DNA from 2 places in the Delftia sp. CH05 genome. Region 2 is predicted to be linked to the other one. Evidence: riboswitches for the same ligand, from Rfam matches in the RefSeq annotation. Region 2 holds a riboswitch; the other holds the start of a gene.

Region 1 (7,796 bases), on a different contig from region 2:
GGCAAACTCGGCGCGGCGGCGGCGCTGCGTGGCCACCGTGCCCTCATCGCGCGCCTTGCCCTTGGCCGCGCGCTCGGCCTTGAAGGCCTCGATCTCGTTTTCCTTGGCGTCGTCGCTGTCGTCGTAGTCCTCGTCGACCACGCCGCCGTTGCGCATCCAGGCATAGGGCGCCACGGGCTGGGTGTCGTTGTCGTCGGGATCTTCTTCCCAGCGTTCGGACAGCACTTCCTCGCAGGCCTCCTGCAGGCCCTCGGCCGTCACCGCGCGGGCATTGACGCCTTCGACGCAGATCACGCGCGCATCCGAGCGCAGCCGGTCATGCAGCTGGCCATGGCCCACGTCCACGCCGATGACCTGGGCGGCGCCTGCCTGCAGCAGGCAGTCGGTGAAACCGCCCGTGCTCTGGCCCACGTCCAGGCAGCGCAGGCCGTCCACCGACAGCTTGGTGGCCGCCAGCGCGCCTTCCAGCTTCAGCCCGCCGCGCGAGATGAACCGGGCCTCGGCCCCGTCCAGCAACTGCAGCTCGGCACCTGCGGGAATCTCGTCACCGTTCTTGGCGACCTTCTTCCACGGCGTCAACGGCGTCATGCGCCACTGCACGCCACCCGCAATCAGCCGCTGCGCCTGCGAGCGCGTGGCCGCATGGCCGGCTTCCACCAAAAATACATCTGCGCGCATAGCGTCGTTCCCAGGAAATCTCTAAACCAATGACGCCAAGCGGCGCCGCACCCCACACTGGCAGGGCCCAACTCAGGGACACCGAGCAAGGGCCGCCCCGCCGCGAGGGTGTCGTCCCCCTCCCTTGCGAAGCAAGTAGAGAGGGGGAAGCGGTGCAAGCCGCTCAGGGGGTGCTTAGTAGCGGTAGGTTTCGGGCTTGTAGGGACCCTGCTTGCTCACGCCGATATAGGCAGCCTGGCCGTCCGTCAGCTCGGTCAGCATGGCGCCGACCTTCTTCAGGTGCAGGCGGGCAACCTTCTCGTCCAGGATCTTGGGCAGCACGTAGACCTTGCCGACCTCGTAGGCATCGGGCTTGGTGAACAGCTCGATCTGGGCGATGGTCTGGTTGGCGAACGAGGCGCTCATCACGAAGCTGGGGTGGCCGGTGGCGCAGCCCAGGTTCACCAGGCGGCCCTTGGCCAGCAGGATGATCTTCTTGCCGTCAGGGAAGGTGATGTGGTCCACCTGGGGCTTGATCTCTTCCCACTGGTACTGCTCGATGGAGGCGACGTCGATCTCGTTGTCGAAGTGGCCGATGTTGCAGACGATGGCTTCGTTCTTCATGGCCACCATGTGCTCGTGGCGGATGATGTCGCGGTTGCCGGTGGTGGTCACGAAGATGTCGGCCTTGTCTGCCGCCCACTCCATGGTCACGACCTTGTAGCCTTCCATGGCGGCCTGCAGGGCGTTGATGGGATCGATCTCGGTGACCCAGACCTGGGCCGACAGCGCGCGCAGCGCCTGGGCGCAGCCCTTGCCCACGTCGCCGTAGCCGGCCACCACGGCGACCTTGCCGGCGATCATCACGTCGGTGGCGCGCTTGATGCCGTCCACCAGCGATTCGCGGCAGCCGTAGAGGTTGTCGAACTTGCTCTTGGTGACGGAGTCGTTGACGTTGATGGCGCGGAACTTCAGCGTGCCCTTGGCCGACATCTCGTTGAGGCGGTGCACGCCGGTGGTGGTCTCTTCGGTCACGCCGATGATGTGGGCGCTCTTGCGCGTATACCAGGTGGGGTCCTGGGCCAGCTTGGCGCGGATGGCGGCGAAGGCGATCTTCTCTTCCTCGGAGGCGGGGTTGTCCAGCACGGACAGGTCCTTTTCGGCGCGCATGCCCAGGTGCAGCAGCATGGTGGCATCGCCGCCGTCGTCCAGGATCATGTTGGGGCCTTCGCCTTCGGTACCGGCGGCGCCGAACTCAAAGATGCGGTGGGTGTAGTCCCAATAGTCGGCCAGCGATTCACCCTTGATGGCGAACACGGGCGTGCCCGTGGCGGCGATGGCGGCGGCGGCATGGTCCTGCGTCGAGAAGATGTTGCACGAGGCCCAGCGCACGTCGGCGCCCAGGGCCTTGAGCGTCTCGATCAGCACGGCCGTCTGGATGGTCATGTGCAGCGAGCCGGCGATGCGCGCGCCCTTGAGCGGCTGTGCCGCGGCGAATTCCTCGCGCGTGGCCATCAGGCCGGGCATTTCGGTTTCGGCGATCAGGATTTCCTTGCGGCCCCAGGCGGCGAGGGAAATGTCAGCGATGGCCGTGTCGGCGGAAACGGGACGAACAGCAGCGTTCATGGTTTTCTCCAAAAGATGAATGAAAAACCACGTTCTGCGGGAGACGAAAAAAAGCTCACCGCACAGAAAGCGTGGGCGAGCGTCGTTGCAGGTATGACTCCGAGCCTCGCAGACCGCATCTGGTGAATGGGCCTGCTGCAACGCTCCTCGGAGAGGCGCTGATTATACCGATCCCGGGGATGCCTCACCGCCCAGCCCCACAAGCCGGTAGCCCACCTGCAGCTCGGTCACCAGGTGGCGCGGCTGGGCCGGCTCGTCCTCGATCTTCTGGCGCAGATTGGCCATGTGCACGCGCAGGTAATGGGCACGGCCCAGGTATTCGGGTCCCCAGACCTGCAGCAGCAGCTGGCGGTGGGTCATCACACGGCCCTGGGCGGCGATCAGCGCCGCCAGCAGGCGGAATTCGATGGGCGTGAGGTGCACCGGCTGGCCCGCACGCCGCACCTCATGCGTGGCCAGGTCCACCTGCACCTGGCCGAAGTGCACCTGGCTGGATGCAACTGCGCCGCCTGCGGCCCCCAGTTGCTGGCGGCGGCGCAGCATCACGCGCAGCCGGGCCAGCAGCTCGGGCACACCGAAAGGCTTGACCAGGTAATCGTCTGCGCCGGCGTCCAGGGCGGCCACCTTCTCGTCCTCGCGCTCGCGCGCGGAAAGCACGAGCACGGGCACGGAGGACCATCCGCGCAGCTCGGTGAGAACCTGCTTGCCGTCGGCATCCGGCAGGCCCAGGTCGAGGATGACCAGATCGGGCTGGCGGCTCGCCGCCTCGATCAGGCCCCGGCGCGCGCTGTCGGCCTCGAAGACCTGCCAGCCCTCGTCCTCCAGCACCAGGCGCACGAAGCGGCGGATGCCGGGGTCGTCCTCGATCATCAGGATGCGGTTGGTGGGCGTGCTCATGGCGCAAGACTCTAATCGAGCAATGGCTGCTCCGGCACCGGAAAGCGCAGCGTGAACACGGTGCCGGGGCCTGGGCGCGCGGCAGCGGCCTCGATGCGCCCGCCATGGGCCTCGACAATGCTGCGCACCAGCGCCAGCCCCAGGCCTATGCCCGAGACGGTGGACTCGGCCGTGCCGCGCGTGAAGGGCTCGAACAGCGTCTCCACGGGCAGGTGTGGCGGCAGGCCGGGCCCGCCATCCTGCACGGCCACAAGCACCTCGCCGTCCTGTTCGCGTGCGTGGATGGTCAGCGGCGTGCCGGCCGGCGTGTACTTGGCGGCGTTGTCCAGCAGGTTGACCAGCACGCGTTCCATGAGCACGGGATCGAGCTGCAGCAGCGGCAGGCTGGCGGGCACGTCGGTGCTCACGGGATGCTCGTGCAGGCGCGCGCGCATCTGGCGCAGCGCGCTGCCGACCACTTCATCCAGCGGCAGCCATTCGCGCTGCAGGTGCACGCCGCCTTGCTGCAGGCGCGCCATGTCCAGCAGGTTCTCCACCAGTCGCTGCATGGCCTGGGCCTGGATGCGGACCTGCTCCAGCATGTCGGCTGCGCCGCCCGGCGGCACATGGCGCTGCGCGGCCTCGGCCGCGCCCAGGATGGTGGTCAGCGGCGTGCGCAGGTCGTGCGAGACGGCCGACAGCAAGGTGTTGCGCATGCGCTCGCCCTCCATGGCGATCTGGGTCTGCTGGGCCACGGCCACGAAGTGCTGACGCTCCAGCGCCAGCGCCACCTGGCTGGCACAGGCCTCCAGCAGGCGCTGCTCCTCGGGCACCTCCAGGCGCTGGGGCGCACGCAGCTGCAGCACCAGTACGCCCCGCATGCGCACGGGCGCCGCCAGCGGCACGTAGCGGGCCGGCGCGGCCGGCAGCGTGTCCGTGCCCTGGCCGGCCTGCTGGCCGTGGTCCATGGCCCAGCGCGCAATGCTGTCGTCCATGGGGCAGGAGCCGCCGCCGGCGGGGCGCAGGCGCTCGTCGGCATCGGGCAACAGCAGCCCGGCCTGGGCGTCGAACACGCCCGAGACCGTGCTCAGCGCAATCTCCACCACCTGCTCCTGCGTGAGCGCGCCCGAAAGGTCGCGCGCCAGCCGCGCCAGGGCGCCCGCGCGCCGCTCGCGCTCGGCCGCCACGCGCGCCTCGTGGCGCAGCCGCGCCATGAGCTGGCCGCAGACCAGGGCCACGCCCAGCATCAGCACGAAGGTGAACAGGTACTGCGTGTCGTTGACATGGAAGGAACCGCGCGGGGGCACGAAGAAAAAGTCGAAGCACAGTACCGACAGCAGCGCCGCCCAGGCGCCCGGGCCACGCCCCCAGCGCAACGAAGACAGCACGACGATGAGCAGGAACAGCATCACCACGTTGGCCGGGTCGAAGATGCGCAGCAGCTGCTCGGCCAGCACCGTGGCGGTCAAGCAGGCCAGGGTCACGCCGGCATAGCCCTTCCAGGGCAGCGGCCTGCGCCGCAGCGGTACGGCAGGCGCGGCCTCGGTCCGGGCCGCGCTGGAGCCCCCGGAGAGCACCAGCACGTCGATGTCGGGATGCAGCTGGACGATGCGGTCGGGCAGGCTGCGGCCCCACCAGCGCCAGGGCGACCATGCCGGGCGCGGCGGCTGGGCCAGCACCAGGCGGCTGGCGTTGCGCTCGCGCGCGAAGGCAACCAGGGCCTCGGCCACATCGGCGCCCGGCAGCGTGGCCGTCTCGGCCCCCAGGCGTGCGGCCAGGGCCAGGGTCTTGAGCACGGCGGCCTGCACGCTGCGTGGGCGGTGCTGGCGCTGGGGCGCGTCCACATACACCACCATCCAGCCAGCATCCAGCCGGCGTGCCATGCGCGCCACCTGGCGCACCAGGGCGTCGTCGCCCGCATGACCTGCCACGGCCACCAGCAGGCGCTCACGCGCAGGCCAGACCGTGCCTATGGAGCGCTCGCGCCGGTAGTCGCGCATGTCCTCGTCCACGCGGTCGGCCGTGCGGCGCAGTGCCAGCTCGCGCAGCGCCAGCAGGTTGCCGCGCCTGAAGAAGTTGCGCGAGGCCCGCTCGGCCTGCTCCATCATGTAGACCTTGCCGTCCTTCAAGCGGCGCAGCAGCTCGTCGGGCGAGATGTCGACGACGATGACCTCGTCGGCATCGTCGAAGATCTGGTCGGGCACGGTCTCGCGCACCGTGATGCCGACGATGCCGCCCACCACGTCGTTCAGGCTTTCCAGGTGCTGCACGTTGATCGTGGTCCAGACATCGATGCCTGCGTCCAGCAGCTCCTGCACGTCCTGCCAGCGCTTGGGATGGCGTGAGCCTGGCGCATTGCTGTGCGCCAGTTCATCGAGCAGCAGCACGCGCGGACGCCGCGCGAGCGCCGCATCCAGGTCGAACTCGCGCAGCGTCCGTCCCTGGTGCGGCAGCTCGCGCAGCGGCAGTTGCTCCAGGCCATGCAGCTGCTGCGCCGTTTCCTTGCGGCCATGGGTTTCCACGAGTCCCACCAGAACCTCGCGGCCCCCCTGGCGTTCGCGCTGGGCGGCGGCCAGCATGGCGTAGGTCTTGCCCACGCCTGCATTCGATCCGAAGTAGATGCGCAGCTTGCCCCGCCCCTCCTGCGCCCGCTCATGGCGCAGGCGCGCGACCAGGGCGTCGGGATCGGGGCGCGGCAGACCGGGCGGCGCCGGCTCGGCAGAGGACGAAATGGGCATGGTTCTCAGCCTAGCACCAGAGCGTGCCCCCACACTAGAACGCCGCCGACAGCGACAGCACCCAGCCGCTGCGGCCCAGGCTTTGCATCTGGCCTGCCGCATTGGCCGCGCGGTAGTAGCGCGTGTCGGCCGAGGTGCCGGCCCAGGCCAGCGTGGCCGTCCATGGCCCCCAGCTGCGGGCCAGCGAGACGCGCCAGTCGGCGTACGACAGTTCGCTGTAGTTGCGCACCTGCGTGTGGCCGGCATGCAGGCCCAGCACCGCCCAGTCACCCAGCGGATGCTGGTAGTTCAGGTCCAGATAGCTGCTGCCGCGTGAGCTGCCGCTGCCGGGAAGTGCCTCGGCAAAGGCCGTGGCCGCCGTGCTGTCGCGCAGGCCGAAGTAAGGCGTCAGCGCCAGCGACCATTTGGCGCTGAAGCCGCCGTGGGTGACGCCCAGATAGGCCTCGGTGGTGTCGTAGCGCACGCCGCCGCTGCCATCCCCGCGGGGCACGCGCGCGCCGGGGTAGTTGTAGTGCAGCAGGCCGATGTCGCCCGTCCAGCCCGGCAGCAGCTCGGTGCGCCAGCCGCCGTACAGGTCCAGCTCCAGCGCGCGGCCGTCCAGATAGCTGTGGCGCGACACGCTGGAGCCGGACACGCCCAGGTAGGCGCCGCGCGGCAGCGACAGCTCCAGCCCGCCCTGCAGCGCCGGCCCCATCCAGCTTTGCGAGATGCCACGGAAACGGTAGTCGCTGAGCAGCGCCACGCTGCCGGTGAGCGCGTAGGCGGGTGTGGGCGATGGCTGGGCATCGGCACTGGCAGCGTTGACTGGGGAGGTTTCGGCCTGGGCATGGCAGGACGCAGCCGCCAGCGACAGCAGTGCAGCCAGTGAGGCACGGGGGAAGAAGCGGGGGACGGCACAAGCGGCCGTCATGGAAGAAACGGATTTCATCTTGGTTTTTGTACAGAGAAAGCAAGGCGGTGCCTGCCCGGACGGGCAGGCTTGCCGCCAAAGATCAGGCCAGGCCGAAAGCCACCAGCAGCATGTCGATCAGCTTGATGCCGATGAAGGGGACGACCAGCCCCCCCAGCCCGTAGACCAGCAGGTTGCGCCGCAGCAGGGCCGAGGCGCCGATGGCGTGGTAGGGCACGCCACGCAAGGCCAGCGGTATCAGGACGATGATGATCAGCGCGTTGAAGATCACGGCGCTCAGGATGGCCGAGCCCGGGCTGGCCAGTCCCATGACATTGAGCGCCGACAGCTGCGGATACGTGCCCACGAAGGCGGCCGGGATGATGGCGAAGTACTTGGCCACGTCGTTGGCCACGCTGAAGGTCGTCAGCGCACCGCGCGTCATCAGCATCTGCTTGCCGGTCTCCACGACCTCGATGAGCTTGGTCGGGTTGCTGTCCAGGTCCACCATGTTGCCGGCTTCCTTGGCCGCCTGGGTGCCGCTGTTCATGGCCACGGCCACGTCGGCCTGGGCCAGTGCGGGTGCGTCATTGGTGCCGTCGCCGGTCATGGCCACCAGCCGGCCGGCGGCCTGGTGTTCGCGGATCAGGCGCAGCTTGTCCTCGGGCGTGGCTTCGGCAAGGTAGTCGTCCACGCCGGCCTCGGCCGCAATGGCGGCGGCCGTGAGCGGATTGTCGCCCGTGATCATCACGGTCTTGATGCCCATGCGGCGCAGCTCGGCAAAGCGTTCGCGTATGCCGTGCTTGACCACGTCCTTGAGCTCGATCACGCCCAGCACGCGGGCGCCATCGGCCACCACCAGCGGCGTGCTGCCGCGCCGCGAGACATCCTCCACCACCTTGAGCATGGCGGGCGGGAACTTGCCGCCCATGGCTTCGACGTGGCGACGCACGGCGTCGGCCGCGCCCTTGCGCAGGCTGCGCGTGCCGCCGTCGGGCTGCGGCATGTCC
Region 2 (7,796 bases):
GCTGGTGCTGTCGGTGGACTGGTTCATGGGCATTGCCCGCGCGCTGGGCAACCTGATCGGCAACTGCGTGGCCACGGTGGCCATCGCGGCCTGGGAAGGTGACATCGACCGCGAGCGCGCCCATGCGGTGCTCGACGGCCTGACCGACAATCAGGGGCCCGACGCCGAGCCCTCCGGCGCCGCCGCCGTCCCCGCAACCGTGACTCCTGCCCACCCTGCAACGCAATGACACCTGTAAGCCCCCAGCACATCGCCGAGCGCGTCGTCGAAGCCATCCTGGCCCAGAAACTGGCGCCCGGCGAACGGCTGGGGGAGCAGGAACTGGCCGACAACTTCGAGGTCAGCCGCACCATGGTGCGCGAGGCGCTGATGCAGCTGCAGGCGCGCGGCTTCGTGCAGGTGCAGCCCCGGCGCGGCTGGTACGTGGTCCAGCCCTCGGCCGAGGAGGCGCAGGACGCCTTCGCGGCGCGCCGCATCATCGAGACCGGCATCCTGGGCGAGGCCGGGCGCCCCCTGCAAAGCGTGATCGGCCAGCTGCGCCGCCACATCGCCCAGGAGCAGGAGGCCATTGCGGGCGCCGACGCCGCCACGCGCGCCTTCCTGCTGGCCGACTTCCACGTCTGCCTGGCCGAGCAGATGGGGCACCGGCTGCTGGCGCTCACCCTGCGCGACCTCACGGCGCGCACCACGCTGGCGGCCACATTGTTCCAGTCCACCCACAGCGCCAGCCAGTCCTGCGCCGAGCACGAGCGCATCGTCGAGGCCCTGGAGCGCGGCGACACCGAGGGCGCCAAGGCCCTGCTGCTGGAGCACATCGGCACGGTGGAGCGTTCGCTGGAGATCCGCCCGAGCGAGGCGCCCGACGCCGGCGACCGCCTGCGTGCCACGCTGGCGCCCCTGTTCGGGGGATAACCCTGTGTCGGTGGGTCGGCAAATTTCCACCGACCGTCGCTAAAACGCCAATCCGGGCCCTACGGGGCGCACTGTCATGGTGCCGACACGGCTGACTGCATACGCTGCTGAGCTGGCGCATTGCGCGCCGTTCATCAACCCACCACTGCTTCGGATATGACCCAACGTCCTATGTCCTTTTCCCGCACTCCCCTGCTCGCGTCCCTGTGCGCGGCTGCAGTCCTCACGGCCTGCGGCGGCGACGGCGGCTCGTTCTACCTCACGCTCGACGGAAAGCAGCCCCAGGTGATCGCCCACCGCGGCTTCTCGGGCAAGTTCCCGGAGCAGACACGCATGGCCTACGAGGCCGCCGCCGACGCGGGCGCGGACATGCTCGAACTCGACATGCACATGACGAAGGACTGCCAGCTGGTCGCCCGCCACAACGCCTGGCTCAGCGACAGCACCAACGTGGCCGACGTGGCCAAGACCAATGCCGAAGTGGCGCGCCGCCAGCGCACTGCGGCCGGCGTGCTGGTCAACGTGAAGTACCCCGCCGTGCCTGCCAACGGCCCCTCGCAATACCTGAGCGACCAGCTCGATGCCAACGATCCCAAGTCCGTGCTCAAGGCCCTGGTGGTCGATGGCGAGGACCACCGCAACGACTGGTCCATCAGCGACTTCACGATGCAGGAGCTGCGCACCTGGCTGGGCGGCACGATCCTGGACAACCGCAGCGAGCGCCCCACCGAGTGGAACGGCAAGCTGCCCCTGATCAGCGCCCAGGACGTGCTGGACATCGCCGCCGCCAAGGGCAAGGCCCTGGGCCGCACCATCCCCGTCTACGCCGAGACCAAGAACCCGTACTGGAACAACCAGCAGGCGATCGCCAACGGCTGCGGCGCGCCCGGCTCGCGCCCGTTTGAAGACGCGGTGATCAAGCTGCTGGACCAGAACAAGCTCAACGCCAAGGATTCGCCCATCTACATCCAGAGCTTCGACCCGGCCAGCCTCAAGTACCTGCGCCAGGCCGGCATGAAGGCCAAGGGCGTGCAGCTGATCGACGGCAACGACTTCAATCTGCGCGACGGCTCCATGGTCTACATCACCAACGATGAATGGACCTTCATCAGCGGCCGCCCCTACAGCTGGACCCTGGCCGGCGACGCGCGCACCTTCGCCACCATGCTCACGCCCGCAGGCCTGGCCGAGATCAAGACCTATGCCGACGGCATCGGCCCCTGGAAGCCCCAGGTCCTGGCCCACTCCGTCGTGCCCTACAAGGACGGCGTCGGCCTCAAGGACGTGAACACCGTCAAGGACACGGGCCTGATCCGCGACGCCCACAAGGCCGGCCTGATCGTGCACAGCTTCACCTTCCGCAACGAGCCGGGCCGCCTCGCCGGCCTGTACAAGGGCGACCCCGTGCAGGAATACCTGGCCTACTACCGCCTGGGCATCGACGGCGTGTTCACCGACTTCACGGACACGGCCGTTGCGGCGCGCAAGGCGTACAATAAGGAAATCGGGCTCTGATCGAGCGCTGAATGCCGCTGCGGCGGCGTCCATAAAAAAGCCAGGGCACGCCCTGGCTTTTTTCTTGCAACGCGCGGCACCAGTCCGCGCGGACAAACGTTCTCACCCCAGATTCGGCGCCAGCAACCGGCGCAGTTCCTCGATGTCCATGCCCCGGCGCGCGGCCATGTCGGCCAGTTGGTCCTCGCCGATCTCGCCGACGTTGAAGTAGACGGAGTCGGGGTGGCCGATGTAGAAGCCGCTGACGCTGGAGGCCGGGTTCATGGCCAGGCTTTCGGTCAGCGTCATGCCGATCTCGTCGGCCTTGAGCACGGCGAACAGGTCGGTCTTGGCGCTGTGGTCGGGGCAGGCCGGGTAGCCGGGCGCGGGGCGCACGCCCTTGTACTGTTCCTTGATCAGCGCTTCGTTGCTGAGGTTCTCGTCGGGCGCATAGCCCCACAGGTCCTTGCGCACACGCTGGTGCAGGCATTCGGCGAAGGCCTCGGCCAGGCGGTCGGCCAGGGCCTTGAACATGATGCCGGAGTAGTCGTCCAGCGCGTCCTGGAACTCCTTGTCCTTCTTCTCGGCGCCGATGCCGGCCGTGACGGCGAACAGGCCCGCGTAGTCCTGGATGCCCGATTCCTTGGTGGCCACGAAGTCGGACAGGCAGCGGCTGGGGCGCATCACGGGCTGGCCATCCGGGCCTTCCACCATCTGCTTTTCGGTTTGCTGGCGCATGCCGTACCAGGTCATCAGCACCTGGCTGCGGGACTCGTCGGCGTAGAACTCGATGTCATCGCCCACGCGGTTGGCAGGGAACAGGCCGATGGCGCCGTTGGCCTGCAGCCAGCGGCCTTCGATGATTTTCTTGAGCATGGCCTGGCCGTCGGCCAGCACCTGGCGGGCCTGCACGCCCACGATCTCGTCGTCGAGGATGGCCGGGTAGGGGCCGGCCAGGTCCCAGGTCTGGAAGAACGGGCCCCAGTCGATGTATTCGGCGATCTCGGCCAGGTCGAAGTTGCGGAACACGCGCCGGCCCAGGGCGCGCGGCGCCACGGGGGCCTGGGAAAAGTCCACGGGCGTGGCGTTGGCGCGGGCCTTGTCCAGCGGCCACAGCGGCGTCTTCTTCTTGTTGGCGTGCTGGGTGCGGACCTTGTCGTAGTCGGCCTGGATCTCGGCCAGGTAGTTGCCCTTGTTCTCGCCCAGCAGGCTCTGGGCCACGCTGACGCTGCGCGAGGCATCGGGCACGTAGACCACGGGGCCTTCGTACTTGGGCGCGATCTTGACGGCGGTGTGCACGCGCGAGCAGGTGGCGCCGCCGATCAGCAGCGGAATCTTCTTGATGCGGAAGTAGTCGTCCTTGTGCATCTCGCCGGCGACGTATTGCATCTCTTCGAGGCTGGGCGTGATCAGGCCCGACAGGCCGATGATGTCCGCGCCCTCGGCCTTGGCCTTGGCCAGGATCTCGTGGCAGGGCACCATCACGCCCATGTTGATGACCTCGAAGTTGTTGCACTGCAGGACCACGGTGACAATGTTCTTGCCGATGTCGTGCACGTCGCCCTTGACGGTGGCGATGACGATCTTGCCCTTGCTGGACACGTCCAGGCCCGCCGCTTCCTGCTGGCGCTTTTCCTCTTCGATGTAGGGCACGAGGTGGGCCACGGCCTGCTTCATCACGCGCGCCGACTTGACCACCTGGGGCAGGAACATCTTGCCGGCGCCGAACAGGTCGCCCACGATGTTCATGCCGTCCATGAGCGGACCTTCGATCACGTGCAGCGGGCGGCCGCCGCCCTGCACCACGATCTGCTGGTAGGCCTCTTCGGTGTCGACGACGATGAAGTCGGTGATGCCGTGCACCAGGGCGTGCGACAGGCGCTCGCCCACGGTCTTCGGGTTCTCGGGCGTGCCGCGCCATTCGAGCTTCTTGCTGTCGTCCTTGGCGGCGCCCTTGGCGGCGTCGGCAATCTCCAGCAGGCGTTCCGCAGCGTCAGGGCGGCGGTTGAGCACCACGTCTTCCACGCGCTCGCGCAGCTCGGGCTCCAGGTCGTCATAGACGCCGACCATGCCGGCGTTGACGATGCCCATGTCCATGCCCGCCGAGATGGCGTGGTAAAGGAACACGGTGTGGATGGCCTCGCGCACGGGGTCGTTGCCGCGGAAGCTGAAGCTCACGTTGGAGACGCCGCCCGAGACCTTGGCGCCGGGCAGGTTCTGCTTGATCCAGCGCACGGCCTCGATGAAGTCCACGGCGTAGTTGTCGTGTTCCTCGATGCCGGTGGCCACGGCGAAGATGTTGGGGTCGAAGACGATGTCCTCGGGCGGGAAGCCCACCTCGTCCACCAGGATGCGGTAGGCGCGCTCGCAGATCTCGATCTTGCGCTGGTAGGTGTCGGCCTGGCCCTTCTCGTCGAAGGCCATGACCACGGCGGCCGCGCCGTAGCGCTTGATCAGCCGGGCCTGGCGCTTGAATTCATCCAGGCCTTCCTTCATGGAGATGGAGTTGACGATGCCCTTGCCCTGCAGGCAGCGCAGGCCGGCCTCGATGACCTCCCACTTGGAGCTGTCCACCATGACCGGCACCTTGGCGATGTCGGGCTCGGAGGCGATGAGGTTCAGGAAGCGCACCATGGCGGCCTTGCTGTCGAGCATGGCCTCGTCCATGTTCACGTCGATGACCTGGGCGCCGTTTTCCACCTGCTGGCGCGCCACGGACAGCGCTTCCTCGTACTGCTCGTTGAGGATCATGCGCGCAAAGGCCTTGGAACCCGTGACGTTGGTGCGCTCGCCCACGTTGACGAACAGCGTGCCCTCGCCGATGGTCACCGGCTCCAGTCCGGACAGCTTCATGGGAGGGGGAGTGAAAGAGGACGACATCAAGCTCACCTGCAAAAACGGCATGGCAACAGGTGAGCGTCGTTGGCACCGTGGGCGCGGTCCGGCCGGGAACCTGCACCTGGCCCAAGCCTGACGCGGCACGCGATCCGGTGTACGGATGGGCGGGTGCCGCGCTGCAACGCTCCTCGGGCCAAAGCCCGGGATTCTACGGCGGCTGGCGGCGGCCTGCAGTGCGGGTTTTACGCCCGCATTCGGGGCAGGCCTGCACAAAGCCATGCGGCACTGCACCAAAGCGCGGCAGCGCGAGCCCCTGGCGCCGCCTTCGGGGCGGATTGTGGATACCCCATCGCCCCGGTTTCTTTGCAGCGCCTGAGGACAACGCTCCTTTTGTTGCATCTGGCACGCAATTCGCTATCTGCTGGGCACGTGGTCTGACCAGTCAGGCCAAAACCCTCCACCCGCGCCAGCCCATGCAAAGCATTCCGATCTCGATGGCCCAGACGCTGCAGCAGCACATCCTGAGCGGCCACTATCCCGGCGGCAGCCAGCTGCCGCCGCAGCGCGAGCTGGCCCGGCAGCTGGGCATCAGCCGCGCTTCGCTGCGCGAGGCGCTGTCCATGCTGGAGGCCCTGGGCCTGGTCGAGATCCAGCCGGGCAAGGGCGTGCGCATCAACGGCCCGCACAGCGGCCGTGCACGCATGCACCGCGCCTATGCCACCCCGGCGCTGGGCACGCTGTCGCCGCGCCAGCTGATCGAGCTGCGCCTGGTGCTGGAGCCGGGCTGGGCCGCGCTGGCGGCCGTGCGCGCCGACGACAGCGGCCTGCGCCAGCTGCAATGGACCCAGTCCCAGCTGGCCCACGCCCTGGACCGCAGCGACCTGCTGGCCGCCGCCGACGCCGATCTGCAGTTCCACCTGCTGCTGGCCCAGCTGTCGGGCAACCCGGGCCTGGTGGCCATGGCGCGCCAGCTGGAGCTGGCCATCAGCCACAGCCTGCGCCTGCCCTTTGCCTGGAGCGGTGCCGACGACCAGCCGGTGCGCGAGCACGACGCCATCGTGCAGGCCGTCTGCGCAGGCGATGCGCCGGGTGCCGCGGGCGCCATGCGCGCCCACCTGCTGTCGGCCGCCAGGCGCAGCGGCATCGATCTCGACACGCCGGACGACGCGGCGGCGCCCGACGCGACGGCACTCGATGCAACGGCGCCCGACGCATCTGCGCCCGATACATCTGCGCCCGACCCTGACCCGCTTTCCTTTCGCCTCATCCCACCTTCCGAAGGAGCTTTCGCATGACTTCCCCCCTGACACCCCGCCGCGCATTCATCCGCACCGCCCTGGCGGCCGCCACCCTGGCCGCTGCCGGCCTGGGCGGCGCCGCCCATGCCGACATGCTGGCCAATATCCAGAAGGCCGGCGTGCTGCGCGTGGCGATTCCGCAGGACTTCCCGCCCTTCGGCTCGCTGGGCACCGACCTGAAGCTGCAGGGCTATGACATCGACATGGCGGCCCTGGTGGCCCAGGAGCTGGGCGTGAAGGTGGAGCTGGTGCCCGTGACCAGCACCAACCGCATCCCCTTCCTGACCACGGGCAAGGCCGACATCGTCATCTCCAGCCTGGGCAAGAACGCCGAGCGCGCCAAGGTGATCGACTTCACCCAGGCCTATGCGCCCTTCCCCAAGAGCGTCTACGGCCCCAAGGACATGAGCATCAAGGCCCCTGCCGACCTGGCCGGCAAGACCGTGGGCGTGACGCGCGGCTCCACCGAGGACCTGGCCCTCACGCAGGTGGCGCCGGCCTCGGCCACCATCAAGCGCTACGAGGACAACAACGCCACCGCGCAAAGCTATCTGACGGGCCAGGTGCAGCTGGTGACGCTGGGCAACATCGTGGCCAACGCCGTCAACGAGCGCACCAGGCTGCGCCAGCTGGACGTGAAGTTCGCGGTCGAGGACACGCCCTGCTACATCGGCGTGGCCAAGGGCGAGCCGGCGCTGCTGCAGAAGGTGGACGCCATCATCACCAAGCTCAAGGCCGACGGCCGCCTGACCAGCCTGTCCCAGCGCTGGATGAAGATGCCGCTGCCCGCCACCCTGTAACCGCTGCGCCCCTGTTCCCGGAAATCCTTCCATGGCCTATCAATTCGACTTCGGCGCCGTGTTCGACTACAGCGGCCTGCTGGCACAGGGCGCAGGCTTCACGCTGGCGCTGACGGCGGCGGGCGCCGTGCTGGGCGGCGCCATCGGCGTGGCCGGCGGGGTCAGCCGCGCCTGGCGCATTGCGCCGCTGCACTGGCTGTTCAAGGTGTACGTGGAGGGCATACGCAACACGCCCTTCCTGGTGCAGCTGATGTTCGTGTTCTTCGGCCTGCCTTCGCTGGGCGTGCAGATCAACGAATGGCAGGCCTGCCTGCTGACCACGGTGATCAACCTGGGCGCCTACATCACCGAGATCGTGCGCGCCGGCATCCAGGAGACGCCGCGCGGCCAGCTGGAAGCCGCTGGCGCGCTGGGCATGGGCCGCTGGGCGGTCTTCCGCCATGTGGTGCTGCGC

The links. A riboswitch is a leader RNA that binds a small molecule or an ion and turns the genes downstream of it on or off. The one in region 2 is predicted to bind S-adenosylhomocysteine.
Region 1: it holds a riboswitch for S-adenosylhomocysteine, as region 2 does, so the genes downstream of both, ahcY (adenosylhomocysteinase) here and metH (methionine synthase) in region 2, are expected to answer to the same signal.

What each region holds. Positions count from the first base shown of each region.
Region 1 is NZ_WUMG01000015.1:86,362-94,157, reverse strand. Features, by position in the region: gene GRX31_RS14385 (TlyA family RNA methyltransferase) at 1-678, opposite strand, end outside; gene ahcY (adenosylhomocysteinase) at 853-2,283, opposite strand; S-adenosyl-L-homocysteine riboswitch at 2,354-2,438, opposite strand; gene GRX31_RS14375 (response regulator) at 2,446-3,180, opposite strand; gene GRX31_RS14370 (sensor histidine kinase) at 3,192-5,897, opposite strand; gene GRX31_RS14365 (TorF family putative porin) at 5,932-6,807, opposite strand; gene kdpB (potassium-transporting ATPase subunit KdpB) at 6,890-7,796, opposite strand, start outside.
Region 2 is NZ_WUMG01000001.1:325,491-333,286, reverse strand. Features, by position in the region: gene GRX31_RS01465 (C4-dicarboxylate transporter DctA) at 1-229, shown strand, start outside; gene GRX31_RS01460 (GntR family transcriptional regulator) at 226-912, shown strand; gene GRX31_RS01455 (glycerophosphodiester phosphodiesterase family protein) at 1,084-2,427, shown strand; gene metH (methionine synthase) at 2,530-5,286, opposite strand; S-adenosyl-L-homocysteine riboswitch at 5,314-5,440, opposite strand; gene GRX31_RS01445 (FadR/GntR family transcriptional regulator) at 5,718-6,539, shown strand; gene GRX31_RS01440 (transporter substrate-binding domain-containing protein) at 6,536-7,342, shown strand; gene GRX31_RS01435 (amino acid ABC transporter permease) at 7,374-7,796, shown strand, end outside.